One region of the Rhodococcus globerulus genome, then DNA from elsewhere that is predicted to be linked to it. Evidence: riboswitches for the same ligand, from Rfam matches in the RefSeq annotation. Region 1 holds a riboswitch; the other holds the start of a gene.
The links. A riboswitch is a leader RNA that binds a small molecule or an ion and turns the genes downstream of it on or off. The one in region 1 is predicted to bind cyclic di-AMP.

Region 1 (15,951 bases):
CCGTATCGGATGCCGTCCTCAGTCACTGCTCCCGGCTGCGGTGATCAGCGAATCGAAATGGGCGTCGAGCACTTCGGTGATTGCGGCCGGGTTCACCCTCTCCGGATTGTTGACACCGTGCGCGGCAAGCCCGTCGACCAGCGCGTGCAGGCGCATTGCTTCGCTGTCGATGGAACTGCCGGACCGAAGAAAACCTGAATCACTCAACGCCTCGACGAACTGACGGAAGTGCCCGAACAGGGTTCGATCCGTCCGCTCCCGGACCACCGCCAAGTCCGGTTCTGTTCGCGATGCCGCGGCGAATGCCTCCCAGACCTGCATCTCTTCGCGGCGGTCGGCGTCGAGGGGAACAAATTGTTCGGCAAATTGCCGTATCGCCCGCCTGATGTCGGGATCGAACTCGATGCCTGCGATTCGATTCTCGACGCGGACGGAGACCAATTCCATGGCAAAGAGCAAGAGCTCGGATTGAGTCGCGAAGAAGTGCCGCAAGGAGCCCGTGGACATGCCCGCCTCGTCGGCGACGGTACGGACACTGGCGGCCGCCATTCCGTCGCGTCTGATCACACGCCAGACCGCTTCCGCGATCTGTTCACGGCGCTCTTCGGAACTGGGTCGTTTCACCACTTCACAAAACTAACACAGCTGTGCTAGTTTTCAATTACTAACACAGTCGTACTAGAAACGAGTTCCCATGATCGTCACACTCATCGTTGCCTGCGAGATCATGTTCTGGGTTTTCATCGCTGCAGGATTGACTGCTCGGTACCTGTTCCGGAAACCCGGCGTCGGCGCTGGCCTCTTGATCTGCGCTCCCCTGGTCGACGTCGTACTTCTGGTCGCCACAGCCCTCGATCTGCGCGGCGGCGGGCAGGCAAACGCCAGCCACGGACTGGCGGCCGCCTACATCGGTGTATCCATTGCGTTCGGGCACAGCCTCATCTCGTGGGCCGACGCGCGATTCGCCTACCGATTTGCCGGTGGACCGAAGCCCGTCGCGCCTCCGAAATACGGGACGCCGCGAGCGATCCGAGAGTGGCGTGAATTCGGGAAAGCAGCATTGGCCTGGGCCATCTCGTGCGCCCTGCTCGCCGCCGCGATCGTCCTTGTCGGCGACGCCTCTCGCACCGAGGCACTGAGCAGTTGGGTCCGCACACTCACCGTGGTTCTCGCAGTGTGGGGCGCAATCGCCCTCAGCTACACCGTTTTTCCGAAGAGAGAAAAGCTCACGGTGCGCGGTTAGCTTCCACCGCTTGCTCGGTCGCATCACAGACGACGGCAGGACGCAGGTCGAACACGGGCAGGCGTCCGCCGTCGTCGGGCATTTTCAATCGCAGTTTGAGGCCTTCGCTGCGCAGGAGATATACCCCGGCCAGGGAGGCGGACACCAGCGAGATCGTGCCACCGATGATCAACGGTGCCCGCGGATCCACGGCGTCGGCCAACCAACCCAGCATCGGACTGCCAAGTGGGGTGCCACCGAGGAAGCTGAGCATGTAGATACCCATCACCCGCCCCCGCATCTCCGACGGCACCGACATCTGCAGGATGTTCATCGCCGACGTCGTGAAGGTCAGTGTCAGTGCGCCGGTGGGAATCAGCATCAACGCCACCAGGGGGTACGTGGGCATCAACCCGACAGCGATTTCGAAGAGACCGAACGCCGCTGCCGCGCTGAGGAACGTTCGCAGGCGCGGAGCGTCCTTGCGTCTGGCTGCATACGCGGCGCCGGCCAAGGTACCCACAGCGAGTGTGGTGGAGAGCAATCCGTAGGCGTCGGCGCCGCGATCGAACGTGGTACGCGCCATCACCGCGAGGCTGATCGGAAAGTTCAAGCCGAACGTCGAGACCATGAAAACCGACACCATGATGACCCGCAGGTCCTTACGGCCCCACACATATCGGAATCCGTCACGCACCTGCCCCTTGGCGCGCGGCGTCGGTTCCGACGGGATCAATTCCTTCGCATTCATCAGCGCCAATGCGACAAGCACACCACCGAATGTCGCAACGTTGAGCAGGAAAACCCAACCCGTACCGATCAGATTGATCAGCACCCCGGAAATGGCCGGACCGATAATGCGTGCGGTGTTGAAAGTCATGGAGTTCAACGCAATTGCGTTGGACAGATGCTCTTTACCCACCATTTCGATGGTGAACGACTGGCGTACAGGCGCATCCACCGCCGATACACAGCCAAGGGCAAACGCGATCAGATACACGTGCCACAGAGCAACAAACCCGCCGACGTCCAGGACACCCATCACCAGGGCACACAACGCGCTCGCCCACTGCGTGAAGATGAGAATGCGCCGCTTGTCGTACCGGTCGGCGAGGACACCGCCCCACACCGAGAGGAACAGCGTCGGCCCGAACTGCAATGCCATGACGATGCCGACTGCCAGTGCATTACCGTCGGACAGCGTCAGAACCAGCCAGTCCTGAGCGATGCGTTGCATCCACGTTCCGACCAGGGACACGATCTGCCCGGACGCCCAGAGACGGTAGTTTCGGTTGCGGAGTGCGGCAAACATGCCGGATTCGGGGTCACGGGGCACTACCCCATCTTGCTCCTGCGATCATTCGCGTGAGCAACTACCTCACCGCGACACCATGGAAAGCGGTTATTCGGAGGCGCTGACGATCTTTGTGATGATCTCGACAGCACCGCGAAGTGTTGCCAGATCTTCGGCGCTCAAGTCGGAAAGTCGCTCGTTCATCCAAGCCTCACGCGCGTGGGTCTCGTCAGCGAGTAGCGCATTACCTGCGTCGGACAAGCTCACGATGATCTGACGACCGTCCGTGGGATGGGGTGAACGCTGCACCAACCCCAGTTCTGCGAGGGACGCCACCACCCTGGTCATCGACGGCGGCTGCACCTTCTCACGCGCCGCGAGTGCACCTGGGGTCATTGGTCCCTCTTGCGAGAGTGTCGCCACAGCCGAGAGCTGTGTCAGGGATACCTGCGCGTCGGCCCGTCGTCCTCGCAGATGCCTGCTCAGACGCACAACCGCCAATGACAGATCACTGGCGAGCGCTCGAGTTTCGGTGGTCACGCGAGAACAATACGTCAACAACTGGCCGGTAGCCGGGTTATCGGTTACCAGCCAGTTGCAGGTTTACGTCAGTGCGTCGGTAATCGGCCCGACAGTGAAGTACGCGACGAACAGTGCCGCAACGATCCACAGCAACGGGTGGATCTTCTTGGCACCGCCGGTAGCAGCGTGCAGAACCACCCAGGAGATGAATCCGACGCCGATGCCGTTGGCGATCGAGTAGGTGAACGGCATCACGATCATCGTCAGGAACGCGGGAAGCGCAACCGAGAACTGCGTGAAGTCGATGTCACGGACCTGACCGATCATCAGTGCGCCGACGATGACGAGGGCCGGCGCTGCGGCCTCGATCGGCACTACCGAATACAGCGGTGTCAGGAACATCGCGACCAGGAACAGTAGACCCGTCACAACGTTTGCCAGGCCGGTCCGAGCGCCTTCCGCGATACCGGACGCCGACTCCACGAACACCGTGTTCGACGACGCAGACGCGCCACCACCGACGATGGCACCGGCGCCTTCCACGACGAGCGCCTTACCCACATTGGGGAGGTTGCCGTCCTTGTCCGTCAATCCGGCTTCCTTGCCGAGTCCCGTCATCGTGCCCATGGCGTCGAAGAAGTTCGCGAGAACGAGTGTGAACACGAGCAGGCTGGCTGCCAGAACACCGATTCGGGTGAACGCGCCGAAGAGACTGAAGTCCCCGACCAGGCTCAGGTCGGGCATGCCACCGAACATCTCGGGGATCGCGGGAACGCTGAGGTTCCAGCCCTTGGGGTTGGTTCCGAGCGACGGTCCGACCTCTGCAACCGCTTCGATGATCGCAGCCAGGATGGTCGTAGCGATGATGCCGATGAGCAGGCCACCACGAACCTTGCGCACCACGAGCACACCCATGATGAGAACACCGAAGATGAAGACCGCAGTCGGCCACGACGCGATGGAACCGTTGATACCGAGCCCGACGGGGACCGTCGTACCTGCGGCGTCGGGGATCCGACGGACGAATCCGGCGTCGACCAGACCGATGAACGCGATGAACATGCCGATACCGGCGGCAATGGCCGATTTGAGTGCATTGGGAATCGCGTTGAACACGGCGGTCCGGAAACCGGTGAGCGCCAACACGACGATGATGATGCCGTCGATGACCACCAGGCCCATGGCTTCCGGCCACGTGACCTGCGGGGCGATCGTGACGGCGAGCAGGCTGTTGATACCGAGGCCGGCCGCGATCGCAAACGGATAGTTCGCGATGATGCCGAACGCGATGCTCATCAGACCGGCAACCAGAGCGGTGACCGCAGCCACCTGGTTGACCGGCAGAATGTTTCCGAGGACGTCGGTCTTTGCGACGGCGTCATCCGCCGAGAAGCTACCGAGGATCAGCGGGTTGAGAACCACGATGTACGCCATCGCGACAAACGAGACAACACCGCCGCGAACCTCCGTGGAGATCGTTGATCCGCGTTCACTGATCTTGAAATACGTATCGAGAATTTTCCCGGGTGCCGCCATCTTTTTCCCATCGCTGTCATAGGTCGCCGGTGTTCTTGCGCCGCCGTGTGCCGGCGTACGAAGGCCGGTCGCATAAGGGAGAGTAGGGCACAGGGGTACGGGTAGCGTTAATTTTGTGAACGAGACGCCCAACACAACAACCGTTATCGACCGTTTGTCCGCACCGGCGCCGGCTCTCGTCGTCGGCACGCTGGCGTGGGTGGTCGCAACAGCCGTGGTCCTCCTCAGCGGTGATCGCTGGTCGGGAGCACTGCCCATCTGTTACGCCGGGATCGGCGTCGGATTCCTCGGCTACAGCCTCTTCTGGCTCCAACGCCGCGCTGCCCGCCGAGGCCGTCGAGGTGCCCAACAGGGCGCCGGACTGCTCTGAGAAGCGATCAGACCGGCTGTGGTTCGCGGCGGCGCTGTCGCGAGCGAGAGGTTCCCAGGATCCACACACCCGCCCAGATGACACCGAACGCCCACCCTGCCAGGACGTCCGTCATCCAGTGCGCCGCGAGGTAGACGCGGGAAAACCCGACAGCGACGGTGTACAGCGCGAGCGAAACAAGCATCGTGACTCGAACGAGCGACGGCAACGTCAGCCGAACGATCACAGCAGCCACCACCGTCGCAAGAATTGCCGTCATCATGGCGTGCCCGGACGGGAAAGAGTACGAGTCGATCTCGATCAGGCGCTCCGGAACCGGTGGACGGGTTCGCGTGAAAATACGCTTCAACCCACTCATCACCAGCAGTCCGGTCAGCATGGAGCCCGCCACGAGGAGAGCGTCGATGCGCCGACCGCGCATCAACAAGGTGATCGTCAGGACCGTCGAGATGATCCAGGCGGCCAAGGTTCCACCGCTGTCGGTGATGACATCCACCACATCCACAAGCCACGGCGTCCGTTGGTCGACTGCAGAATCAAGTACCCACTGATCGAACGACACTGTTCCCCCCTCATATCCCCTGCGCAGCTGCCCACACACGCATCACGTGATGGATACCGTCACCGTCCACCCACCACGGCACACTCACCGTGGCCTCCACGGCGCCGGTCAACCGGACGGAGAGTTCGTGATGAATCACTACCTCGCCGCCGGGTACTTCCCGTCCGAGCGCCGCAAACATCAGGACCGCGTGCGGCTGCGCCGCCCATGAGCTTCGCACGCCCGTGCTCACGACCTGACCGCCTACGACAGACGATGCCGTCGCGACATCGAGCAAATCCGCCAATGCTTCCGCCGTCTCGAAGCTACCCAGAACAATTCGTTGTGTCGGCAATGCCGGACCGAGCCACGGCCGATCGAGAACCAATGCATCACCGGGGTCGACAAGTTCACCGGACAGCCCACGAACGAAGCTCGGCAAGCTCAACTCGTCCAGATCGAGGACGCGCCGCCGGGAAGCGTCGGCAAGCAAGTGGTGGGTTCGGGCGATGACGGCCGGTGCGGGCATACGCAGTGGATCCGCGAGCCGATCGAGCAACAGCTGAGCCAGTTCCGGATCGTCGACGGTATCGGACGCCAAGACGGAGCTCAGATACTCGCTGCCAGGATGGTCGGCGACATCGAGGAGATCCTCGAACGTGCGATCGTGTGGTGCGCGCAGCAAACCCAGTATCTCGCCGCCCAATTCGGCGTGCGAGCGCAGCCACCACGCCGTGTATCCCCGACGGTCCTCGAGCAGGGTTCTCGTTGCCGGTGACTCCAGCAGCAGGGTCAGCGCATCTGCCCATCGGTTCTCGTCGACCAGGTCGAGGTCACGGACCGCCTCGATGTACTCGGGGTCCTCCCCCAACGTGTCCCACCACTGACCCTCGGAATCGAGATCGTGATCGGGTCCGGACGGCAACTCCTCACGAAAGACGGTGAAACCCCAGCCGACGCCGACGACGCGCAGGGCCTGCTCCCCCACCTGTTCGACAAAGCTCGGCTGCACCGTGCCAAAAGGTGAGTCGTCGACCAGGACAGTCGCCAGTGGTGCGCCGGGCAGGAGCAACTGGTCCGCGGAGCACAGCTCTCCGTCCGAATCCGGTAGCAGCACTTCGCCGATCCATGACGGCGCGGCGCCGGGCGCGACATGCGCGGCGAGCGAAAGAACAGTCGACGCCAATTCCGTTGCTACGGAATCATCTTGGTCGGCAGCATCCTCGATCAGCGCGCGCAACGCCGGGTCGGACAACAGATCCGTCGCCGTGGCGCTCGTTGCGCCCAGACGCGAGAGCAGGGGGTGCGATGCCTGCGGGTGTACAAGCCGGGTCCAGGGCACCGGCGGCACCGAATCGCCGAGTTCGGTACCGAGAACCACCGTTCGCGGACCGGTGACAATTCGTCCGTCCGACAGCGGAACCGGTAGCGTACCAAGCTCTTCCACCGCCAGAGCATCGACGACCAACGGCTCGAGCGCCGCGTACAGCCGGTACCACCACGACGGCTCCTGATCGAGTCCGCTGAGCAGTTCCGCGATGCGCGCCAACCCGATCCGATGTGTCGACACCGCCGCCAAAGCCCGCTCATGGCGAGGTCCGGAAAGTTCGGGAACAACCAATCCGCCGATGACGTCGGTGAGCAATTCCGCCAAATCGTCGGTGAGACCAGGAACAACCGATGCCCGCTGCGGCGCCCGGTCAGGTTCCCCCACAACCGGAAGCCAGGCCTTTTCCTGAAGTACCTTCAGAAGCGCTTCCCGCAGAAGGGAATCCACTTCACTTCGCGCAAAAGCCGGAACGGGCACAAGCGCTGTGCGCTGATCGGCAGGCAACGCACCGACAAAATCCGCATAGCCCTCTGCCAGCGCGGCAATCGACGCGCCTGGCAGTATCCGTCGCCGATCCGGTTGCATTGCAATATCCGCGACGACAAGCGCCGGGACGGACAACTCCTCGTCGGATCGCGTCGGCGCCCGCAGTACGTCTTCGGCGACCGGTGCGACTACTCCGTTTTTCACCGGAACTATCCAGCGGGCCTTGGCGCTCTGGTACTGCCACCACACCTGCGTGCCGATCGAGATTTCGGTCAGCCCGGAGTCCAGTAGACGCTCGGTACGCTCAAAGATTTTGTTGCCCAGCCGAATAGACGTCAAACCCGGTAGCTCGAGGAGCAGATCCACGGCTTCACGTGCCATCCGAGACAACAGGGCGCCGCCGTCGACGTCGTCGCGGAGCGTGAGCACTACCTCCGAATCTGCGCCGGCGCGTGGCGACGCCTCCGACGGCCACACCAGACGCAGGGCCGGCACTCCCGACTCCGGAACCTTCAGACCGGCCTTCTCGATCTCGCTTCGAGTTTCCTTGGCGGAGAATCGAATCGAACCCGAAGTCGACCGCAGCTCGAGCTCGTCACTGACCGACCGAACGGCGGAAAATCCGACGCCGTAGCGCCCGACAACACCATCGGTGGAATCGATCTTGCCCGAAGCACGAAGAGCAGTCAGTGCATGAACACCGTCCTCGTCGAGCGGTCGACCGGTATTGGCAACAGTCAGCACCGAACCGTCGAGATCAACCCACAAGGAACCAGGCGCCCTGGCCCGCAGCGCCGCGTCGGCAGCGTTCTGTGCCAGTTCTGTGAGCAACCTGTCGCGGTAACCCGCTGCAGCCAAATCCGATTCAGTGGCCGCGTCCTCGCGCAGACGCGTCGGCGATTCCGCCCACGCGCGCAGCGTGGCGTCGCGGAGCGCGCCGGTCCCGAACGGATCCCCTACTCGGTGGATACCGAACCCGAATCTTCGGTGCCCGCGGCAGACGTGCTCGACATCTCGACGGCTCCGTCGTCGTAGGCGTCGAAAGCCGGAGAGCCGGCGCCGAGCGGAAGGCTGGTGTCGGAATGCGCGCCGCAGCCGTAACTCGCGTGGACGACGCGGCCGTCAGCGGACAGTTCGTTGCCACACACGCCGAACGCGGCGTGCAACGAACCTGCCAGCGGAAGATAGAAGCCGCACAGCCCACAGGTCGACGGCGCTGCCTTCGCCATGTCGGAGTCTGGTCCGAACTCTCCCTCGGACCATCGCGTAGCCGCGTCGAGCCGGCCCTCGAGGCTCATGACCTTCTTGCGTCCTAAACCCAGTTCCAAGGCGACGTCGTCGACCTCCGGGTCGCCGTTCGCGACGTAGCCGGGAACCAGTCGCGGATCCTGCGCCGGCGGAGCCAGCAGGTCGCCTGGCGACAGGTCTCCGGGACGAATCCGCTGATCCCATGGAAGCCACTCGGGCGCAACCAGTGCGTCCGGTCCGGGCAGCAACGCCAGCTCGCTGATGGTGGCGCGAGTATCGTCTGGACCTGCGGCAACAACAACAGCCCACTGCCACCCGCGGTAGCCGGGAAGGTCTGCTGCAAAACGATGGGTAGCGGCGAATTCATCCTCCGACGTGACGCCGAGGTATGCACCGACTCCGCCTTCGCGCAGCTCGACTACAGCTGCTCGGGCAAGATCGACGGCATCGGCCAGTACGGGGCGCGGCACTGCACGCTCAGGAGAAGTAGCAACACTCACTCCTCCAGTTTGCCGCACCACCACAAGTACGCAACGCACAGGGCTGCGATGCTGGACGGATGAGTAGGTCACGCGCCGGTTTCATCAGCATCGCCTCAGCGCTCGCAGTGATCACATCGGGTGTTGCGGGGTGCTCGACAACGGATGAGGGAACGCCCGATTCCGGGGCCGACAACTTTCCTCGACAGCTCTCCGCCGAGGTGATCGAGGTCTACGACCACGACGGCGGGGCCTTCACCCAGGGGCTCGAGATCGACGGAGACAGACTGTACGAAAGCACCGGGCGCATCGGAGAATCGTGGGTGCGCTCGACGCAGTTCGACGGCACCCCGGTCTCCGGTCCCGATATTGCCCGTGCCGAGTTGCCGCCTCCACTGTTCGGTGAGGGCATCACCGTGATCGGTGACGACCTGTGGCAATTGACGTGGAAGAACGGCGTCGCGATTGTCCGCGACAAGGACACTCTCACCGAGCGCGGCCGATTTCCGCTCACCACCGAGGGCTGGGGGATCTGTGCATTCGAGAATCAGTTGGTCACCAGCGACGGCACGTCGACGCTGATGTTCCGCGATCCGGACACATTTGCGGTCACCGATTCGGTGGAGGTCACTCGCGGCGGTCAGCCGGTCGCAGATCTGAACGAACTGGAATGCGCCGACGACGGAACCATCTACGCAAACGTCTGGCAGACCGACACAATCGTTGCGATCGATCCAGCTGACGGGCACGTGAGCGGCGTGATCGATGCATCACCGCTGCGCAGCCGCCTTGATACCAACGGATCCGCCAACCCGGTCGACGTCCTCAACGGAATCGCCCAGATACCCGGAACCGACCGTTTTCTCCTGACCGGAAAGTATTGGCCACAGATCTTCGAAGTTCGATTTGTCGAGTGATTTCCAACTTTCCCCTCGACTCGTCAGGGGTGTGCGTGGTCGCAGATCACGGACTAGGACAGAATTGAGTGGTGACCGGACCGCGCGAACCCTACGACCCCGATACCCGGCGAATTCCCGACGAATCCGCAGGGCAGACTTTGCATCCCGGTTACGACAATTACCCACCGGCGACGCGGCCGTCGGCGCGTCGCGCGCCGTTACCTCCGCTTCACCCGATCCCCGGCTCCCGTGACGACGCCGGCGATGGCGACGAGGCCAGAAGTTCGGGCTCGAAGAGCAGTTCCGACGCGCCCAAAGCCCCGCCGATGCCCCGCAAGCTCACGGTCACGCGAGTGGCCGCGATGCGCAGCCGGGAACTGACGAACAAGGGCATCGCTACGTTCCAGCGCGCCGCAAAAGCCGACGGCGCGGACAAGTCCGGCCTTACCGCGTTGACGTACGCGGTGATGACCAACAACGCGACCGACGCAGCTCTCGCGGTGGCCTTGGCAAATACCCTGTTCTTTTCCGCTGCCACTGGCGAGGACAAAACGAAGGTCGCGCTCTATCTCCTGATCACCATCGCTCCGTTTGCGGTTATCGCTCCCCTCATCGGACCGATGCTCGACCGATTGCAGCGGGGCCGCCGAATCGCACTGGCGGCGTCGTTCGGACTTCGTACCGTGCTGGCGCTGATCCTCGTGTTCAACTTCGACAGTTGGATTCTGTATCCGGCTGCCCTCGGCATGATGGTGCTCAGTAAATCGTTCTCGGTACTCAAGAGTGCGGTGACTCCACGTGTACTGCCACCGGAAATAGACCTGGTCAGGGTCAATTCTCGGCTCACCGTGTTCGGGTTGATCGGTGGAACCATCGGTGCGGGCGCTGTGGCCGGCGCACTCGCACTCGCCTTCAAATCGCCGGGTGCCCTCTGGTTCGCCGTGGTCGTGACGGTGTTCGGCGCCTACCTGAGCATGCGCATTCCGTCGTGGGTCGAGGTGACCGAAGGCGAAGTTCCCGCCACCATCACCTATCACCCGGACGAACAACACACAGCAGGCGGCGGACGCGCTTCGGGCATCAAGAGCGCAAAAGTGCGTCAGCCGCTCGGACGCGCGGTCATCATCGGGCTGTGGGGCAACGGCACCATTCGCGTTCTCACCGGCTTCCTCACGTTGTACATAGCGTTTGTCGCCAAATCCAAAACGGACCACGAGCCGTTGCAGCAAGCAATGATGCTCGGCCTGGTCGGCGCTGCCGCAGGGCTGGGCAACTTCGGTGGCAATGCTGCCGGTGCGCGACTCAAACTGGGGCGACCGGCCCTCGTCGTCCTTCGGTGCACCGCGTCGGTGTGGATCATCGCCGTCATCGCGGCTTTGACCGACAACTTGCTGACGGCCGCGCTCGCGACACTGATCGCGTCCGCGGCGAGCGCCTTGGCCAAGGTCTCTCTTGACGCGTCGCTGCAGCACGATCTGCCCGAGGAATCTATTGCGTCCGGTTTCGGTAGATCCGAAACCGTCCTCCAGCTCAGTTGGGTGCTGGGCGGGGCGTTGGGCGTTCTGCTGCCTACTGAATACTGGATCGGGTTCACTGTTGTCTCGGTGTTCTTGACGATCGGTCTGCTGCAGACGTTCCTGAGTTACCGAGGCAGCTCACTTCTGCCCGGGCTCGGTGGCAAGCGGCCTGATCTGGCCGAGCAAGAAGTGACCGAAGTGATCTACACCGGCAAATCCGATCGAGGACAAGGAAGTACTCCGCAGTGATCATGCGCGCAAGAACAAAGAAGATCGTGGCAGCGGTCAGTGTCCTGATGGTGGTGGCGCTGGTTGCCTACGTCTCGGTTCTGGTCGTGATCATCAAGAACATCAACGACGAGCCCGATGGGCTCCCGCAGATCACCGCGTACGCGCACGGTCGCACCATCGAGACTCAGCCTGCCGGGTTCTGCACGATCGACCTGTCACAGTGCGCGCAGATCGGCGATGTGTACGAACTCGACGTGCCCGAGGGATACCCGTTGCAGTTGTCGTTGTCGAAGGAAGTCTCGGACGCCGAGTGGGCGATGCTGGCAGTCTACGAAGACGCCGACGGCAATCAGACCGGTGAGCCTCGCTTCTTCAGGGCCGGTGAATCGTTGGCAGTCACCGTCGAAGCCGAACCCGAGAAGCAACTGGTGGGAGTGGAGATCCACCTTGCTGTCGGCGAAGGTAGCGAGCAGGGGCTACTGATCTGGTCGATCAAGACAGCCTGACCGCTGACATACAAAATGCCCTGCACGTCCCGAGAGGAGTGCAGGGCATTTTCTTGTCTCGTACCGATCAGCTGTCGAGCTCACGCGCCACGGCGCGGACAACCTCGGAGATCCGCTGCGCGGTCTTGCGGTCGGGGTACTTGCCGTTGCGCAGGTCAGGCTGAACCTTGGCCTCGAGCAGCGTGATCATGTCTTCGACCATGCCGTGCAGTTCGTCCGGGGTGTGCTTGCGGACAACCGGCTCACGTCGCTGCGCCGATGCGCCGCGCAGCGACGGGGCAGGCTCGAGCACCTTCAGACTCAGCGCCTGCGGACCGCGTCGACCGGCAGCCATACCGAATTCGACTTTCTGGCCAGCTTTCAGACCCTCCACACCTTCGGGAAGGGCAGACGCACGTACATAGACATCCTCCCCCTCCTCCTGCGACAGAAAGCCGAAACCCTTTTCGACGTCGTACCACTTCACCTTGCCGGTTGGCACCGCGTTCACCCGCTCATCACTCGTCTGGGACTTGCGTCCCACTACTTTCGGAAGGCTCGCGTACGAGCCTCGATGGTCCTGCTCACATCACCCCGGACGAAGTAAACGACTCCGGTCGAAGAATGCAAAAGAACGCGCCCCGAACTTGCTTGACGGGACGCGCAGTCGCCTCACAGTCTACCTGTGACGAACCGGTCTCGGCACCCACGTTTGCTGGGCACTACCCTTGTAGATGTGGACACTCAACCGAACCCGAGCACTTCCGGCACCGGAAACGGCTTGTTTCGAGTCGCGATGGGGTTGTTTTTCATCGGGCTCCTCGCGCTCGTCGCGATCTTCGCGATCAACATCTTCAGCGACACACCGCCGGGGTTGGCGCTGTACTTGATCTCCTTGGCGTGTCCGGTCGGTTTTCTGCTGGCCATCGTCTACACCTTGAGGGCGGGTCGTCGCGCCCGCTGATCTCCCGTCACCCCAACCGAAAGGTCACCGACCATGAGACTTCTCCTGAACGTAATCTGGCTGGTCTTCGGTGGATTCTGGTTGGCCTTGGGTTACTTCGCGGCAGGCATCATCTGTTGCATTCTGATCATCACGATCCCCTTCGGTATCGCCGCGTTCCGAATCGGCATCTATGCCCTCTGGCCGTTCGGTAAGACCGTCGTCGACAAGCCGACTGCTGGTGTCGGTTCAATGGTCGGCAACGTCATCTGGGTGATCATCGCCGGTATCTGGCTGGCGATCGGCCACATTGTCACGGCGGTGGCAATGGCAATCACGATCATCGGCATCCCCTTGGCCGTCGCGAACCTGAAGATGATTCCGATCTCGCTGATGCCTTTGGGCAAGGAGATCGTCGACGTCAATCGCGTGAACTACGCATAGCTTCCAATCCCCCACCGATAACGGTGTGACCTTCATCACATTACGGGTGGATAACGGAATAGCCACAAGAGAACCTTCGCTGCGGAATCCTTCACTACCTGGGAAGAGTCCCCTGCGCTTTCGCGGCGGGTTTGTATCCCATTCGGCGCGCCGCGTTATCAAATGGTGACATGAGCGGTGAGAGCCGTTACCGTGAATTCCGGCCGGGAAACTCCGGCCACCTCCGGCCCGCCGCGCCAAACCTTGTCCCGCGGGTACCGGAACTTCCCACTTTCGAGCATTCCAGGGACAAGGACGGGGGACCCAAAGTCCTCTGTGAGAGCAGAAATGTTCTCCACCTGACACCGGTTCGACAAGCAACACATTCGAACCTTGGGGTGAAGCCAGACCCTTTCCAGCCAGGAAAGGCGAGGCCGGGCAACCTCTCAGCCCGAACCCGACAGCTGACCTCGCAGGCGCGTGTGGAGAGGAAATTCACGATCATGAGCGGACGCCATCGCAAGCCCACCACCGCAGGCCGCACTGTCGCCAAGGTCGCCGTCACCGGCGCCATCATGGGTGTAGCAGGAATCGCAGCCACAGGTACCGCCAGCGCTGCCCCCGATTCCGACTGGGATCGCCTCGCACAGTGCGAAGCGGGCGGCAACTGGGCCATCAACACCGGCAACGGCTACCAGGGCGGATTGCAGTTCTCCCCCAGCACGTGGAACGCACACGGCGGCGGCGAGTACGCAGCCACCGCAAACAACGCCACTCGCGAGCAGCAGATCGTTGTTGCCGAGCGCGTCCTGGCCAACCAGGGATGGGGCGCTTGGCCGTCCTGCTCCTCGAGCCTCGGCCTGAGCAGCGGCGCAACGCAGCGGTCCGCTCCGGCCACGACGCCGGCCGCACCCGCCGCACCGGCACAGCAGGTCGCTCAGACCGTCGCACATCCGGTCTCCGACGCAATCGATCAGGCCATTGCATTCGCCGAGGCCAACGGCATCGTCGTCGATCCCCAGATCCTTGCAGCAGCAGACACCGCGAAGTCTTTCCTGAAGTAGGACTGCGAACTGCGCGTTCCGCTCGAACGCACCCAGCTACGAAGAAGGCCCGCACCGATTCGGTGCGGGCCTTCTTCGCGTAGTGGATCTAGCGATTGATGACGGTGTACGGATGGATGTAAGGAAGTGACTCCACCGGTAACGGGAAGGTGGTGTCCTCGCCGAACGGTGAAAGTCCACCGGAGCGGGTCGATGACAATTCGGTCACTGCGTGATCTCCGTCTGCAGTTTCCGGCCATCCTGGATCTACATAGTGCTGCTTCGAATTGTTGGCCACGAAGCCATTTTGACAGGACTCCGTTACGCCGTACATACCAGGTCTCTAATCTGATACCTGATGACCGAAATACGTGGCACCCAGGCGGGCACTTCCGGAGCCGACAGTTTGACCGAATGGCTGTCGGCGCGCACTGACGCCGAGCTGACGGAACTACTGCGTTTGCGGCCGGATCTCGCTGTGCCGCCGCCGAGCACGATGGTGGTGCTCAGTGGACGCGCACAGCAACGCGCGTCGGTCGGTAGAGCAGCCGACGAGCTGGACACACTGGACTTCGGACTTCTCGAACTGCTGGCGCTCGCCGGCGCCGAGGAAACCCCCATGACGCGCGCGGAATTGAACGACGCGCTCGCTGCCCGCGCCCTCACCGGTAAGGGCAAGGTCACCAAGAAGGCAGTCGATGCCTCGCTTGCGAAGGTGCGGGCCTATGCGCTCATCTGGGGCACGGATCCGATCAGCATCGTCCCCGCTGCCATCGACACCATCCCTTGGCGACTGGGCCGCGCCCTCGAGCCCGCCGAGTCCATGTCGGAAGCCGAGATCACCGCGGCGCTCAATTCGCTCGGCGAACGTGAACGCGGTCTGCTCGAGACGCTGGCCAACTCGAGCCCCATCGGCCGAACCCGCGACGCGGCTCCGGAAACGCCAGCAGATCGTCCTGTGCAGAAACTCTTGGCGGCCGGCCTGCTCCGGTGGTTGGACGAGCAGACGGTGGAGTTGCCGGCGACGGTACGTCAGGTTATCCGCGGCGAACCGGTCTTCGATCCGACAACGCTCACCGCGCCGGTGATCACCGGCGACAAACTCAAACCTGCCGACGTCAATGCGGCGGCCGCGGGCGAAGCCCTCGAGTTGGTTCGCCAGAGCGAAAACGTGATCGCCGTTCTCGGGGCCGCACCTGCCCCGGCGTTGCGCGCCGGTGGACTCGGAGTGCGTGAACTACGACGTATCGCGAAGGCCGCGGACCTCGACGAGAGTCGGCTCAATCTTGTGGTCGAACTCCTCGCCGCCGCCGGATTGATTGCCAGCGACACCCCCGACCCCGCCCCGGCGTCCGACACCGCGGACGACTACTGGACCCCGA
Region 2 (15,951 bases), 1.7 Mb from region 1:
TACCCCGGAGCGATGAGCGAAGCCCGTGAAATCGATCTCGCGTCGGTAGCCAAGACGGCCGGTGCCCTCGATCTGGTTCTGATCGGTGCAAACGATCCCGAGGCCATGGTCCGCCACACCGACGAATGCCGCGAGCTCGGAATTCCGTTTGCCGCCGATCCGTCGCAGCAGCTTGCACGCCTGTCGGGAGAGGAAGCCAAGGCACTCATCCACGGTGCCAAGTATCTCTTCACCAACGAATACGAGTGGGGACTCCTCCAGCAGAAGACGGGCCTGAGCGAGGAGGAGATTCGCGCACAGGTGGGTATCCGCGTCACGACGCTCGGCTCGAAGGGTGTCGAAATCGTTGACGCCGAGGGCAATTGGGTACGCGTCGACGTGGTGCCCGAAACCGGCAAGGTTGATCCGACTGGTGTCGGCGACGCCTTCCGTGCAGGTTTCCTGCTTGCCCACGGCGCGGGTCTGAGCTTCGAGCGCGCCGCGCAGTTGGGTTCACTCGTGGCTGTGCTGGTCCTCGAGACCGTCGGAACGCAGGAGTGGGTCTTCAATCGCGACGAGGCGCTCAAGCGTCTCACCGACGCCTACGGCAGCGCCGCCGCAGACGAGATCGCAACGATTCTTCCCTAGGGGGCTACGCCCCCCTGTGCGCCTTTCTGGTAGTGCGAACTACCAGAAAGGCGCACAGGGCCGAAGGCCCTAGATGTTGACCGGGTACACCGGTTCCTGGATCTGCGGAACAATCCGCTTCTCCACGAAGATTCCGTGCCACACCATGAAGGTCAGCACGGTCCACAGACGACGGCTGTGATCGGAAACGCCGTCGCGGTGGTCGTTGAGCATCTTCACGACCGCTGCCTTGTCGAAGATGTGATCGGTGCCGGACTCGGCAATCTGCAGATGTGCCCAGTCGAACAGTTCGGTTCCGCGCAGCCAGTGGCGCAGCGGTACGGGGAATCCGAGCTTCGCGCGATGCAGAACATGATGCGGCACAATGCCTTCGAGGGCCTGACGCAGCGCGTACTTCGTGGTGTCCTTGGTGATCTTCTGATCCAACGGCACCCGCGACGCGACGTCGAACACCTCGTTGTCGAGGAACGGCACTCGCAGTTCGAGTGAGTTCGCCATCGTGACCTTGTCAGCTTTGACGAGGATGTCGCCGCGAAGCCAGGTGAACAGGTCCAGGTGCTGCATACGGGCAACCGGATCCCAATCGCGAGACTGCGCGTAGATCGGCGCTGTGACGTCCTGATGCGTCCACTCCGGGCGGAAATCGCGCAGAACGGCGCGCAACTGGGCGTCGTTGAAGCTGCGCGCGTTGCCGTAGTACCGCTCTTCGAGGGTCAGCGAACCGCGGTTGAGCAGGCTCTTGCCGCGCGTGCCATCCGGGATTCGCTCGGACAACTTGCCGGCCGCCCGGCGCAACCCCTTTGGGAGGTACTCGAAAGGCTTCAGCGACAACGGTTCACGGTAGATCGTGTATCCGCCGAACAGTTCGTCCGCGCCCTCGCCGGACAGTACGACCTTGACGTGCTTGCGCGCTTCCTTCGCGATGAACCACAGGGGGATCAACGCGGGGTCCGCGACGGGGTCGTCGAGATACCAGACGATTTCGGGGATCGCGGCAGCGAACTCGGCGGGGGAGACCACCTTCACGATGTGCTTCGCGCCGATCGCGGCGGCCGACTCGGCCGCCACGTCGACCTCCGAGTAGCCCTCGCGCTCGAAACCGGTGGTGAAGGTTATGAGGTTCGGGTTGTGGCGCATGGCCAGCGCGGCGATCGCGGTGGAGTCGATACCGCCGGACAGGAACGAACCGACGGTCACGTCGGCACGCATGTGCTTGGCGACGGAGTCCTCGAGCGCCTCGGCGATTTCCTGGTAGCGAGCCTTCTCCGTGCCCGGCGCAAACGGCTTGGCCGGGAACTTGGGCGTGAAGTATCGCGTGATCTGCGGCTGCTCACCCGGACGCACCCGCGCGAAACTGCCGGATTCGAGCCGACGAATCTCCTTGTGCAGCGTTTCCGGCTCCGGAACGTACTGCAGGACCGTGTAGTGCTCGATCGCACGCGGATCCAATTCGGTGCCGATTCCGATCAGGTCGGTCAGCTCGAGCAGGCTCTTCTTCTCACTGCCGAACGCCGTGCCACCGGTGCCCGTCGCGATGAACAGCGGCTTGATGCCGAAGGGGTCGCGAGCGATGAACAGCTCGCGCGTATCGGTATCCCAGATCGCGAATGCAAACATTCCGCGAAGGCGTCGTACCGCGTCCTCGCCCCAGTAGTGGAACGCGGCGACGATGGCTTCGGAGTCGCCTTCGGTGAAGAACTTCGCGTCGTGATCCTTCGCGAGCTCCGCGCGGATCTCGAGGTAGTTGTAGATCTCACCGTTGAACGTCAGGGCATAACGCTCCGGATTCTCCGGCGGGCCCCAGCGCAGCGGCTGATGCGAGTGCGCGATGTCGATGATCGACAACCGATTGAAACCGAACACGAGATGGTCGTCGTGCCACGTCCCCTGTTCGTCGGGTCCGCGGTGACGCAGGCAGTGCAGTGCCTGGTCGACCTGTGCGACGGCGTCGTCGCTGGTTCCGCCAGATGTCAGTAGCCCGAGCAGTCCACACACAGCGTCCGGTTCCTCGATTCAGAATTTTTTATTGCAGAAGGCTCCCGGACGTAAGCATCGGGGAGAGGTCAACGAACTCTTCCTGGAAAGTATGCCGCAGATCCGTCTCTGCGCCGATCACAGACGAACGAATCGCAGTGATGTAGGTCGCTGACGATGCCTGACCTGTTCCTGAGCTGCGCCTGAGAGATTTGTGTGACGTCCGACGCGACACGGTGAAGGACCCGGGGATGGATACCGCCCACCTTTGGTCTACGCTGCGTAGTAATTGGGCCTTCCATTCGAGGTGCCCTAGTTGAATTTTGCGGCGATCAGGAAGGCGTGAACGTGGCGCAAGGTCGGATCCTTCGGCGAGCTGGGCTGGCAGTATCTTTGGGCATTGCTGCCTTGCTGCTGTCGGGTTGCTCCATCGACAATGAAGTGCTTCGTTTCGGGTGGCCTTCGGGCATCACTCCTGAAGCGACGCGCATGCGAGAACTGTGGACGTGGTCGGTTGTCGCCGCCCTCTTCATGGGTGTGCTGGTGTGGGGACTGGTCTTCTGGGCAGTTATCTTCCACCGTAAGAAGAAGGACTCACCGGAGTTCCCGCGTCAGACGGCATACAACGTGCCGCTCGAACTCGGTTACACGGCAGTTCCGTTTGTGATCATCGCGGTTCTGTTCTACTTCACCGTTGTCGTCCAGAACCATGTTCTCGAGCGCACGGAGAACCCGGACGTCGTCGTCGACGTCACTGCGTTCCAGTGGAACTGGAAGTTCGGTTACCGCTCCATCGAGTTCGGTGACGGTACCGCCAAGTACAACGGCATCGATCTCGAAGCCGAAGAGGCAGCCAAGGCCGAGGGCGCGACTGTCGACGCCCACGGCGAAGAGGTTCCCGGCCCGATCCACGGAAACAGCGTCCAGGATCTGAGCTACCTGCACTACGACAAGATCGAGACCGTCGGAACCAGCTCCGAGATCCCGATTCTCGTTCTTCCGACCGGCAAGCGCATCCAGTTCGAACTGGCCTCCTCCGACGTGATTCACGCGTTCTGGGTTCCCGAGTTCCTGTTCAAGCGCGACGTGATGCCGAACCCCAAGGAAAACCACTCCGACAACATCTTCCAGATCAGTGAGATCGAGAAGGAAGGCGCATTTGTCGGGCGCTGCGCCGAAATGTGCGGCACGTTCCACGCGATGATGAACTTCGAGGTCCGTGCGGTTTCGCCCGAGGACTTCGCCAAGTACATCGAACTGCGCAAGGGTGACGATCAGGGCAACGGCGGTCTGAGCACCGCTGAGGCATTGTCGGCAATCGGTCAGTCGCCGGTGGCTACGTCGACCACGCCGTTCAACACCGACCGCGAGTACCGTCAGGCAACAGTCGCCACCGCAGGCAACTGAGCCGGCCAGCCTCCTCACTGAACAAGGACAAGTGCTGATATGAAGATCGAAGCCAAGCTCTTCGAGATCCTGACGCTGTTTTTCATCCTCGTCGCGATCATCTACGGTGTGTTCACCGCTCTGTCCCGTACGGGAATCGAGTGGGCCGGACTCACGGCCATCGTTCTGTCTGCGGGCCTGACGCTCATCGTCGGAACCTACTTCCGCTTTGTCGCCCGTCGTCTGGACACTCGTCCCGAGGACTACGACGACGCTGAAATCTCGGATGGTTCAGGCGAGTTGGGCTTCTTCAGCCCCGGTAGCTTCTGGCCCATGCTGCTGGCTGCTTCGGCTGCCATTGCCGCGGTGTCACTGGCGTACTTCCAGCCCTGGATGATCGTGGTTGGAGTTGTCCTCATCATCGCGACCGCAGCCGGTCTGGTGTTCGAGTACCACGTCGGACCTGAGAAGCACTAGCACAAACGCTCTCGACAAAGAGGCGCCGAACCCTTCGCGGGGTTCGGCGCCTCTTGCGTTGGGGCGGGGGAGCGCAAGAGATCGCGTCGTCCTCTGCGACACTCGACACATGATCCTCGAACATGCACTGCTCCAGGTTGATCCGGCTCTGTCCGAAGAATTCGAGAAGGCGTTCGGTACAGCAAAGTCCATCATCTCCGCGGTGCCCGGCTTTATCCGTCTGCATCTCTCGCACTGCGTGGAATCGCCGCAGCAGTACCTACTGCTCGTGGAGTGGGAGAGCCTCGAAGCGCACACGGTGGGCTTCCGGCAGTCCGACGGCTACCAGCGGTGGCGCGAGCTTCTCCATCACTTCTACGACCCTTTCCCGGTTGTCGAGCACTACGAGACGGTGGTCGAGGAAGGGTCCCCGACATGAACCGAACTACCGAACTGGCAGAATTCCTCGACATCGCCTTACGTGGTCGGATCGAGAGCGTCGCCGAGCTTGCCGAAGTGACGGGCGGTTCGATGGATACGACCGAAAAGACAGTGGCGCGGCTCGAAGAGTTCGGATTCCTTTCTGTCGCAGACGGCGTCATCACCTACCGGCGCCCCGACGCCACCGTCGCCGATGTCACGCAGCACATCCTGGCCGGTGTGGCGCACGACCTCGAGTCCGGTATTGCCAGAACACAAGGGATACTCCAATCGCTTCCCAAGTTGTTGCAGGCCTGGGAGCACGGTGACTCCGATGTCCACGGTCTGCCCATCGACGTGATGCACGGGCCGTTTGCCGCCCCGGACATGTACAAAATTCAGGCTTCACGTTCGAAGCCCGTCGCGTCGTACGCATGTATGCCTGACACAGTGCCTCTGTACACGGTGCTGGCCGAGAAGAAGCCGGGCTCGTACTGGGAGGAAAACGGTGGTCCCAACCACGACATCCGTCTGATCGTCAGCACAGTCGACGCGAACACCGAGTTGGGGCGCAATCAGATCACGCATGAAATCAACGCAGGCTCCCAAGTTCGGATGCACCCGAATCCACCGAGTTTCTTCTGGATACTCGATCACACGAGTGTCGGAATCCCCTTCACTTGGGGAGAAGCGTGGCCGAGCAGCATGATGTCCATCCAGTCCCCGACACTGGCGGGCATCATGACTTGGATCTACCACCGGGTGTGGGAGGAAGCAGTACCGGTCGCTGACCACGGTCATTCGTGGGAGAACCCGTGGGATCCGATATTGAAACTGATGAATTCAGGCTTGACGATGGAATCCGCATCAATTGCCCTGGGATTGACTCCTAGGACGGGCAGGCGTCGGGTCGCCGACGCCATGCGTCATTACGGTGTGTCCAGTCAATTCTCACTCGGCGCTGCCTGGAGCGCCTCGCGCGGACACTAGCGCACGAAAAAGACACGGTCGCCGCAACCTCTCTTTCGAGAGTGTTGCGGCGACCGCGTCTTTTTCGTGTTGCTGCTGACGATCTAGTGGAGTTCTCCAGTGGAATCGTCGGCCTTGCCGTTGCCACTGCCATTGCCGTGGATGCGGTTCTGGTAGTCGAGCAGAATCTGAAGCTGCTCATGCTCACCGGCATGCTGTGCGGCTTCGAGAGCTGCGCTCTCCTCCACCGGGTCTGCCTTGGTGAGGCTGCCGGTGCCGGGCTTGCCGGCCAGGCCGAGCTTGTTCATCTTCTTCGGAACAGCTGCACCCTGGTACTCGAGGGGGATCGGGTGACCGTGATCGTCGACGGGTCCGAGCGGCTGGTGGATTTCGATGTACTGGCCGTTCGGCATCCGCTTGATGATGCCGGTTTCGATACCGTGCTCGAGCACTGCACGGTCACTGCGCTGCAAGCCGATGCAGAAGCGGTACGTCACGAAGTACGCGAGCGGCGGAAGCACGATCATGCCGATGCGGCCGATCCACGTCATTGCGTTCAACGAGATATGCAGGTGGTACGCGATGATGTCGTTGATGCACGAGATCGTCAGGACCGCGTAGAACGCGATAGCCATTGCACCGATTGCGGTACGAACCGGAACGTCGCGGGGACGCTGCAGGATGTTGTGGTGAGCGTCGTCTCCGGTGAGGCGCTTCTCGATCCACGGGTACGCGAACAGCATGGCGAAGACGAGGCCCATGATCAGGGCGACGGCAAACACTGCGGGGATCGTGTACCGGTCGAACAGGTAGATCTCCCAGGCGGGCCACAGTCGTGCGAGTCCGTCCGTCCACATCATGTAAATGTCAGGCTGAGAACCAGCGGAGACCTGAGATGGGTTGTACGGACCGATGTTCCACACGGGGTTGATCTGGAACAGACCACCGAGCAGTGCAAGCACGCCGAACGTGATGGCGAAGAATGCGCCACCCTTCATGGCGAAGACCGGAAGAATACGAACGCCGACGACGTTCTCTTCGGTACGGCCGGGGCCGGGGAACTGCGTGTGCTTCTGGTACCAGACCAGCGCGAGGTGGCCGGCGATCAGCGCGAGGATGATGCCAGGGAAGAGCAACACGTGAGCGACGTAGAGACGCGGGATGATGAGGTCGCCGGGGAAGTCACCGTCGAAGATCATCCAGTGCATCCAGGTGCCTACCACCGGGATACTCATCGTGATACCACCGAACGCGGCGCGGAGGCCGGTGCCGGAGAGCAGGTCGTCAGGAATGGTGTAACCGAAGAAGCCTTCGAACATCGCCAGGACCAGCAGCAAGCAGCCGATGACCCAGTTAGCTTCACGCGGGCGTCGGAACGCACCGGTGAAGAAGATACGTGCGAGGTGCACGATGATCGACGCGGCGAACATCAATGCGGCCCAGTGGTGAATCTGGCGTACGAAGAGACCGCCGCGAACCTCGAACGAGATGTTCAGGGTGGTCTCGTATGCGCGTGACATCGTCACACCACGAAGAGGCTGGTATGCGCCCTGGTAGGTGACGTGCGCCATCGACGGATCGAAGAACAGCGTCAGGAACACACCTGAGATGAGCAGGATCAGGAAGCTGTACAGCGCGATCTCGCCGAGCATGAAGGACCAGTGCGTCGGGAAGACCTTGTTGATCTGACGACGCATACCCGCTGCGAGGTGGTAGCGCGAGTCCATCGCCTCCGCTTGACCTGCTGCAGCAGCGGCGATCTTTGTCGGTTTTGTGGTGGTTGTGGTCACGGTCGACGCTCCCAAAATGCCGGGCCGAGTGCTTCGATGAAGTCACCGTCGGCGACTAGGAAGCCCTCTTCGTTCACTGTAATAGGCAACTGCGGAAGTGCGCGAGCAGCGGGACCGAAAATCGGCTTGCCGTACTGCAGTGCATCGAACTGCGACTGGTGGCAGGGGCAGAGAATACGGTTGCTCTGCTGTTCGTAGAGCGAGGTGGGGCAACCAAGGTGCGTGCAGATCTTCGAGTAGGCGAAGTAATCGCCGTAGTTGAAGCTCTCCTGGCCCTTGCGCTTGGTGACCCGCTCGGTGTCTTCCGTACGCAGACGGATGAGCATGACCGAGTTGCGGATACCGCGCAGCGCAGCGAGCAACGCGTGCTCGTCACCACGATCGGATTCACGGAACGGGAAGACCGTTTCCATGGAGCCGGCGTCGAGGTCCTCCGGGCGGACGAGAACGATGTCCTCGGGGCGTCCGGTGTCACGACGAAGGTAGATGGTCTCGCCGGGGTAGTTCGGGGTCCAGCCGGACACCCAGAGCGGAGACTCGTCGCCCTTGGCCCACGGGTTCTTGATGAGGCCGCCGAGAGGCATGATCATCATGACGCCGAGTGCGCCACCACCGAACATCAAGCTGCGCTTGATGGCCTTGCGGCGGGGGAAGGTGGACGTCTCCAACGTGTCACTGAGTTCGGCGACGATCGTCCGGCGGTCAACCTCAGCGGATCCACCGTCGTGGCGGTCCTGGATGGACACCTCTTCGGGGATGAACTTCTTGGTGAACTGGACCGCACCGATTCCGACACCGAGGATCGCGAGACCCATGGTCAGACCGATCAACGGTGTGTACAGGCTGTACTTGCCGTAGTTCTCGTCACCGGCGCCGGCGTACTGCCAGGGCCAGAACAAGTAGATCGCGATGAATGCGATCGCCGAGACGCCGGCGAGGCCGAACCAGAACGCAACATTGCGCTCGGCGCGCTTCTCTGCCTTGGTGCCTTCGACGGCCCAGCGGTCGCGACGGTAGACAACGTCGACGCCGTCGAGATTGGTGCCGAGGGTGACCAACTCGTCGCGAGTCATCGCTTCGAGTTCCTCATCCGTGTACTTCTTTGGCGTATCGCCGCCCTGCTGGCCAGCGTCGCTCATGACCTTGCTCCGATCCACAATGCTGCACCAACGACAGCGACGATTCCGGCGGCCCACATGAAGAGACCTTCAGAGGCCGGACCGATGCCGCCGAGACCGTAACCACCGGGGTTCTTGGCCTCTCCGGACGACTTCACGTAGGCGATGATGTCTTTCTTTTCCTCGATCGAGAGCTGACGATCGGAGAACTTCGGCATGTTCTGGGGGCCGGTGACCATAGCGGCATAGATCTGCTGCTCGTTGGCGGGGTCCAGGACCGGTGCGTACTTGCCCGAGGACAGTGCGCCACCGCGGCCGGTGAAGTTGTGGCAAGACGCGCAGTTCAGGCGGAACAGTTCGCTGCCTCGGCCGATGTCGCCACCGCGAAGCGAGGACTGAGCGATTTCGCCGTTCTCGTCACGAATGAGCGTCGGGCCGCCACCGTTGGCCTGGATGAAAGCACCCAGGGCATCGGTCTGTGCAGCGTCGAACTTGGGGTCCTTGCGCTGAGCCTGTGCCTCGTTGCGTGCTGCAGGCATACGACCGGTCGAAACCTGGAAGTACACTGCCGCCTCGCCGACACCGATCAGGCTGGGACCGCGGTCCGCGACACCCTGAAGGTTGGCTCCGTGGCACGTGATGCACGACGTGTCGTACAACTGCTTGCCTTCACGGATAAGCGCGGCTGAATCGTCGCTTGCAGTAGCGACCTGCGGAGCGGGTGTCAGTGCCGAGGCGAGGAAACCTGCGCTGATCAATCCCATCATCAGTACGAGCGCTCCGGTGACACGCCGGCGGATCTTCCGCTGGCGACGCGTCTTCGCGGCGGTCGCTGTTGTATCGGATGTGGGAGGGGGGGATGAACTCATCTGTATCCCTTTGGTATGTCGGGACGGACTGGACGTCAGGGGCTGCCTGTGGCGTTCAGCTGATTAACGGATGAAATAAATCGTTGCGAACAGCGCGATCCACACGATGTCAACGAAGTGCCAGTAATACGAAACGACGATCGCTGCGGTTGCCTGAGCCGGCGTGAACTTGCTGACTCGGGTGCGTGCGATCAAGAAAACGAAGGCGATGAGACCGCCGATGACGTGCATGCCGTGGAAACCGGTGGTCATGTAGAACACCGAGCCGTAGACACTGCTGGCGATTGTGGTGCCCTCATGCACGAGGTGGTAGTACTCGTAGCCCTGGCCGGCGACGAAGAACGCCCCCATGACCAAAGTGATGGTGTACCAACGTCGAAGTCCGAAGACGTCGCCCCGCTCGGCCGCGAACACGCCCATCTGGCAGGTGAATGAGGATGCGATCAGCACCAACGTCACCGGTACAGCCAAATAAAGGTTCAATTCGGTAGGCTCCGGCGGCCAATTGCCCTCCGGTGCCTGCGCCCGTGCCACGAAGTACATGGCGAAGAGCCCTGCGAAAAACATGAGCTCACTGGACAACCACACGATGGTGCCAACGCTGACCATATTCGGCCGGTTCAGCGAGTGCACGCGTTGGGTGATTGCCGATCCTGAAGTCCCTACTGCGCTCGTCACAGACAGAAGTATGACGCTTCGTCGTAAGAGACGGCCACTCGGGTCCGTCATCGGCGCGTCGTAAGGCTCGAGTTCGCGATTTCGGTCGGCGTACGCGCAGGTGGCGACACTTTGAATATGCTGACGCGATGGCAGCTACACACCAGAGTAGACGTTGGTACCTGAGAATTTTCAGCAGAAAAGTTTCGCCTCCGCTGGATCCGTCGAGAGCCGACCTCGAGATCGTCGCCGAAGGTTTCGACGACGTGGAATCGTGCTCGACCGCTTTGGAGCGCGGGGCCTCCGCGCCGCCTCGTTGGCGACCGGATTCGGAGGCAGTGCTGCGCCACCATCTCGACCTTCCGGAGGCGTCACTCGGAGAGGCCGAGTCGATCGTCGCTCAGGACGGATATCGGCGCTCGGTGACAGCCGCGGATAGCGCGTCGAGCGATGGCAACGGTGTGGTTCGTGTGGTGTTCGAACGCGTCCAGCTTCTGGACGCGCTGCACTGCTCGCAGGAGCGATCGCGGATGGCAGGTTTGGCTCAACGGTTGGGTGGGTCCGTCGCGGGATGGGACGCGCTGCAGCCGGGGGATGCGGCGCAGTCAGGCCCGGGCAAGGGCCGGCGATCAGTGTGAGCGGACCGATTCGCGACTGCCGCACGGTGACTGACTACGCTACGTATGTCAGATACATCGCGATTTGATTCGACTGAACATTTCGACTGAACATAGGGGACCGAAGTAGATGGCCGGCACCGACGCAACCAACGCTGTGAACTCCGATTCGAGCGGTGTCGTGCGGTCCTGGCCGATGATTCTCGGTCAGCTCACCGATGGTTCCGATTTGTCGAGCGACGATTCCCGTTGGGCGATGAGCGAAATCATGTCCGACAACGCAAGTTCGGCGCAGATCGCCGCTTTTGGTGTCGGTTTGAAGATGAAGGGCGAGACACCCGCAGAGTTGCAGGGCCTTGCCGACGCCATGCTCGAACACGCTAAGGCGGTGCCGGTCGATTCCGATGTGGTCGACATCGTCGGAACCGGCGGCGACCGCTCCAACACTGTCAACATCTCGACCATGGCTTCGATTGTGGTGGCAGCCTCGGGAATTCGAGTGGTCAAGCACGGCAACCGGGCAGCATCGTCGAAGAGTGGCGGCGCCGATGTGCTCGAGGCTCTCGGTGTTCGGATCAATCTGGGCCCGGAAGACGTGGCTCGGTGCGTAGACGAGGTCGGCATCGGTTTCTGCTTTGCGCCCGTATTTCACCCGGCACTGCGATTTGCGGCAGTGCCACGGAAGGAAATCGGCATCCCGACGGCCTTCAACGTGCTCGGTCCCTTGACGAATCCAGCACGACCGCGTGCCGGATTGATCGGGTGTGCCTTCCCGAAGCTGATCTCCGTTGTTGCGGGAGTTCTTGCGCAGCGCGGTAATTCGGCATTGGTCGTTCGCGGCGACGACGGACTCGACGAACTGACGACATCCACGACGTCGACGGTGTACATCGTTGCCGACGGAGCGGTTCGAACCGTCACACTGGATCCGCGAGATCTGGGCATCGCTCGGGTACCACTGGACGAATTGCGAGGCGGCGACGCGGACGTGAACGCTCAGGTCGCGCGCACCCTGCTGTCCGGTCAGCCTGGCCCCGTCCGGGACGCGGTGCTACTCAACGCGGGCGCGGCGATCGCGGCCTTCAACGGAGTCGGTGACGACCTGGAAGGTGCGATTGCCGCGGGAATGGCCTCGGCCGCTGTCGCAATCGACAGCGGCGCAGCTGCGGAACTGCTGCGGAGGTGGGCGTCGCTCACCACCGCGCTGACCGAAGGCGCCTGAGAGTCATTCGCCGAGCGAGAACCCAGCTTCGACGTCGGCGCTGGAGAAGGACTGGAACGCAATGTGAGTGGCGGTTCGCGTCACTCCGGGAACCTTGTTGATCCGGCCGGTGATGACCTCTGCGATCTGGGCGTGGTCACGGACCCGGACTACCGCGATCAGGTCGACGTCGCCTGCGCAGGAGTACACCTCGCTGACTCCGGGGATGTCGGCGACGGCCTGAGCAGTCTCCGGGATTCGGGCCGATTCGGCGTGAATCATGACGATCGCATTGATCATGTCGCTCCTCTGGTTGCGCGGTGCTGTGCTGTGGTCGAGCTTATGTCCTCGCGTCGCCGCGCCCATTCCAGGCATCACGATGGTTCTCTGCACGCTCGGATTCGTTTCCAACCTTGGCGAGGTGGCACCAGTCTTCCCACCGCCCCGCGCCGCACGCCGGCTCGGTGTAGCCCGATGTGGCGGAGACGATCCTGATTCCGTCCGATCCGAGCCAGCGGACGACGAGCGCCAGTTCTTCCGGGGGCGCTCCGCGCAGCGGTGTGTTGTCGGGAAGTGCGGTTTCGGCCGATGCGACGAGGGCGTCGACCACGGGCATCGGGTGAGTCCCGGCTCGGGCAAGGCCGGCGGAGGCGAGCCTGCCGGCGCGGATCACGGCTAATTCCCAGCCGCCTTCCGGCGCGGGGCGCGCCAGTACCAACTGATCGATGGCGGCGACGGCGGCGAGCTTTTGAGTGCGTCGTACTGCTACTGCAACTGCGGCAGTTCGGTCGCGCAGTCTGGCCGCGTTCTCGAACAGTGCGGTGGCAGCGAGTTGCTCGATGCGCGCTTTCATTCGTTGAAGCGGCATGTCGTGCACGCCGGCGAAGAACTCCCGAACGTCGGCGACTGACACCGCATAGCGCTCCGCGGTGTCATCTCGGGCTGCCGGGCACGAGCCCAGTTCGCGTGCGGGGCAGGCAGGCCCGTGCACGGCGCCAAGAGGTATCCGCTTGGTGCAGGTACGCAGCCCGGTGAACTCGCACACGGTCTCTGCAATCTCCTGCGCGCTCGCGCGGGACGTGAACGGTCCGATCGAGTGCGGCGTCGGGCTACGCACCACGGATAGCCGGGGGAAGGCCTCGTCTGTGAGAACGATCCACCATCCGCGTTTGGGAAACTTGGAGCGGCGGTTGTACGGCGGAGTGTGTGCCACGAGGAGTCGGAGTTCGCGTACTCCGGCCTCCAGGGCGTGAGCACACTCCACATGATCGACCCGGGTGGCAAGGGCCACCATCTCCTTCATGCGCCCACGCGTCTCGGAACCGGTGAAGTAGCCCCGGACGCGGCGGCGCAGGTCCACTGCCGTCCCTATGTACAGCGCTTCGTCGGACGGGCCGCGAAAGAGGTAGACGCCCGGCCTTCGGGGGAGGTCTGCGGCGAAGGAGCGTTTGGCGCGTTGATGAGCCGAGATGTTGGGGAGATAGTCGATCAGCTCGCTGTAACTGTGTACGCCTTGGTTGCCGACCCGATCTATCAGGCCGTGGAGCACGTCGACGGTGGCTCTGGCGTCGTCGAGCGCTCGGTGCGTCGGTTGGGTGGAGACGCGGAACAGATGCGCGAGCGCAGAGAGCTTGACCGAGGGTGCTTCGTCGCGGGTCAGGACACGCCTGGCGAGTTTGACGGTGCAGAGAACCTGGAACGGTGGCCAAGGCCGGGCCGTGCGGGAAGCTGCCGCCTTGAGGAATCCGATGTCGAAGGGCGCGTTGTGGGCAACGAGTACGGAACCCTTCGCGAACTCGAGGAACGCGGGTAGAACGCGATCGATGCGCGGAGCGTTGATCAGCATGGCATCGGTGATGCCGGTCAGTTCGACGATGTACGGCGGGATCGACCGCCCGGGATCGACCAGAGTTGCCATCTCGCCGAGCACCTGGCCACCGCGAATCTTGACGGCACCGATCTCGGTTATCGAATCGTTGTCCGCGCTTCCGCCGGTGGTCTCGAGGTCGACGACTACAAACGTCGTCTCGCTGAGCGGAGTGTCCAGCTCGTCGAACGACAGTTGACGGCCGATATCCGGATCGGCGTCAACGGCGGCCTTGACAGCGTCGGCTTGACTCACAGCGCAAGACAGTAGAGGGAGGGGCCGACAGGAATCGGTCGCTTCGGCGCAAGGACCAAGAGAAGTTGAATTCGGGACTAACGGGCATCGCACGCACCCCGGCATTTGGTCGCCCGTGACCTAAAAGAGACGAGCGTCACAGTTGGGCGATTTTCGAGGTGTGTCGGCGCCTTCGGTGTCGCACTCGGGTGGAGTGGATCTGGCTGCGTTGCCTGGCGTGTGCCGACTCGTAATCCACCTCGGGTGAAAAGGGGCCTACCGGTACGTAACTGGTGCTGATCTGGGGTAAGTCACGGATTGCCGGGCCGGATCGAATCGGGTCGACTCACGAGAAATGGTTCACGACGTTACGGAAACCGGACGTATCGTTATCCCGCTGTGACCGTTTTGGCGTATCGAGCGCGACTGCGCGGAAATTCGGATGAATCGCACGCGAAATTGGCGATGCGGTCGACATCGCCGCGATCATTTCGTAATCTTCCTGAGACCTAACGAAGTCTTGCCGGGCCACAAAGGACCGGCTTCGTCAGGAACCGCCTAATCGGGATCTCCGCGAGGAACCCGAACCGGGAACCCAAGTTTCACTGGGGTGAATCCCGCCTGGGGCGTAGCAAGCGTCATCGCTACGGACCACGCGGGTAGGGCTGATCTTCCCAGCCCGAACCCGTCAGCTAACTCGGTCGGCGGACGAATGGAAGAAATGGAGCACCCCTTAAGTGGCGTCACAAAGTTTGAAGCGTTCGGCAACACTGGTTGTCGCCGGCGCACTTGCAGCCGGAGCCTTTGCTACAACCGCTGCGCCTGCCTCGGCAGACCCCATCACCATCCCCGGTGTCGGTACGTTCGACATCCCGGGCGTCTCGATCCCCGAACTTCCCGTTATCCCCGGTGTCACGGACAACCCCGCGTTTGCGCCGATTGCACAGGCTGCACCCGCCGCTCCCATCTCCACCCTTGGTGAGCAGGCTGTTCGCGCCGCAGAGAGCAAGCTGGGCGCCCCGTACGTGTACGGCGCGGCAGGCCCGGACGCGTTCGACTGCTCCGGTCTGATCCAGTGGGCTTACAAGCAGGCCGGCCTCAACATCCCCCGCACGAGCTACGACCAGGCTGCAGCCGGTGTCGCAGTTGCGCAGTCCGATCTCCGTGTCGGCGACGTCATCTCCTTCTACGGCGGATCGCACTCGGGTATCTACGCGGGCAACGGAAATGTCATCCATGCTTCGACCGCGGGTCAGCCCGTGAAGCTGGCACCCGTGTCGTCCATGCCGTACGACGGTGCTCGCCGCTTCTGATCCGGTGTCACTGATCGGGTACCTGTGAAGGTCGACCTGATCCACTGGAAAAGGGGCAGTTCCACTCTGTGCAGATGTGGGCCTCGAATCAACTGATTCGAGGCCCACATCTGTTTATCCGGGTGAGTTCCGGGCGTTCCGAGGGGTTCACACTCGCTTCGCTCCCGTTACACCTACCGACGAGTAGACACAAACGTATGCCATTCCGTAACCTTATCGAGACATTAGGTGCCGCCGGCAGGTAGTGTGGGTAGTTGACATCCAGCTAACAGATCCTGACGGGCATCGGCAGGCATCACAAAAACTGAGACGGAGAGTCGCGTTCCGTGGTTTCATCTAGATCGTTTTCATCGAGAAAGTACAGCCGGGTCCGCATCGCGCTCACAACAGGCGTATTGGCAGTTGGGCTTGTCGCGTTGCCATCGATGCCGGCGGCCGCCGACCCGGTGATCA

Region 2: linked by a shared signal. The riboswitch ahead of KYT97_RS06650 (C40 family peptidase) and the one ahead of KYT97_RS30155 (transglycosylase family protein) in region 1 are both predicted to bind cyclic di-AMP.

Annotation. Positions count from the first base shown of each region.
Region 1 is NZ_CP079698.1:6,583,706-6,599,656, forward strand. It holds gene KYT97_RS30080 (TetR/AcrR family transcriptional regulator) at 19-624, opposite strand; gene KYT97_RS30085 (hypothetical protein) at 695-1,243, shown strand; gene KYT97_RS30090 (MFS transporter) at 1,227-2,534, opposite strand; gene KYT97_RS30095 (Rv0880 family HTH-type transcriptional regulator) at 2,625-3,056, opposite strand; gene KYT97_RS30100 (NCS2 family permease) at 3,120-4,574, opposite strand; gene KYT97_RS30105 (DUF2530 domain-containing protein) at 4,690-4,944, shown strand; gene KYT97_RS30110 (phosphatase PAP2 family protein) at 4,952-5,506, opposite strand; gene KYT97_RS30115 (sacsin N-terminal ATP-binding-like domain-containing protein) at 5,517-8,189, opposite strand; gene KYT97_RS30120 (DUF3027 domain-containing protein) at 8,258-9,070, opposite strand; gene KYT97_RS30125 (glutaminyl-peptide cyclotransferase) at 9,109-9,945, shown strand; gene KYT97_RS30130 (MFS transporter) at 10,017-11,693, shown strand; gene KYT97_RS30135 (DUF2771 domain-containing protein) at 11,696-12,181, shown strand; gene KYT97_RS30140 (cold-shock protein) at 12,249-12,662, opposite strand; gene KYT97_RS30145 (membrane protein) at 12,897-13,124, shown strand; gene KYT97_RS30150 (YccF domain-containing protein) at 13,158-13,547, shown strand; cyclic di-AMP (ydaO/yuaA leader) riboswitch at 13,802-14,021, shown strand; gene KYT97_RS30155 (transglycosylase family protein) at 14,030-14,590, shown strand; gene KYT97_RS30160 (hypothetical protein) at 14,679-14,867, opposite strand; gene KYT97_RS30165 (helicase-associated domain-containing protein) at 14,928-15,951, shown strand, end outside.
Region 2 is NZ_CP079698.1:1,498,999-1,514,949, reverse strand. It holds gene KYT97_RS06720 (carbohydrate kinase family protein) at 1-627, shown strand, start outside; gene asnB (asparagine synthase (glutamine-hydrolyzing)) at 697-2,622, opposite strand; gene ctaC (aa3-type cytochrome oxidase subunit II) at 2,944-4,008, shown strand; gene KYT97_RS06705 (cytochrome c oxidase subunit 4) at 4,048-4,464, shown strand; gene KYT97_RS06700 (antibiotic biosynthesis monooxygenase family protein) at 4,574-4,882, shown strand; gene KYT97_RS06695 (helix-turn-helix transcriptional regulator) at 4,879-5,853, shown strand; gene qcrB (cytochrome bc1 complex cytochrome b subunit) at 5,937-7,559, opposite strand; gene qcrA (cytochrome bc1 complex Rieske iron-sulfur subunit) at 7,619-8,761, opposite strand; gene qcrC (cytochrome bc1 complex diheme cytochrome c subunit) at 8,758-9,609, opposite strand; gene ctaE (aa3-type cytochrome oxidase subunit III) at 9,673-10,287, opposite strand; gene KYT97_RS06670 (hypothetical protein) at 10,416-10,904, shown strand; gene trpD (anthranilate phosphoribosyltransferase) at 11,014-12,105, shown strand; gene KYT97_RS06660 (Lrp/AsnC family transcriptional regulator) at 12,109-12,384, opposite strand; gene KYT97_RS06655 (DEDD exonuclease domain-containing protein) at 12,425-14,206, opposite strand; cyclic di-AMP (ydaO/yuaA leader) riboswitch at 14,731-14,908, shown strand; gene KYT97_RS06650 (C40 family peptidase) at 14,923-15,498, shown strand; gene KYT97_RS06645 (C40 family peptidase) at 15,924-15,951, shown strand, end outside.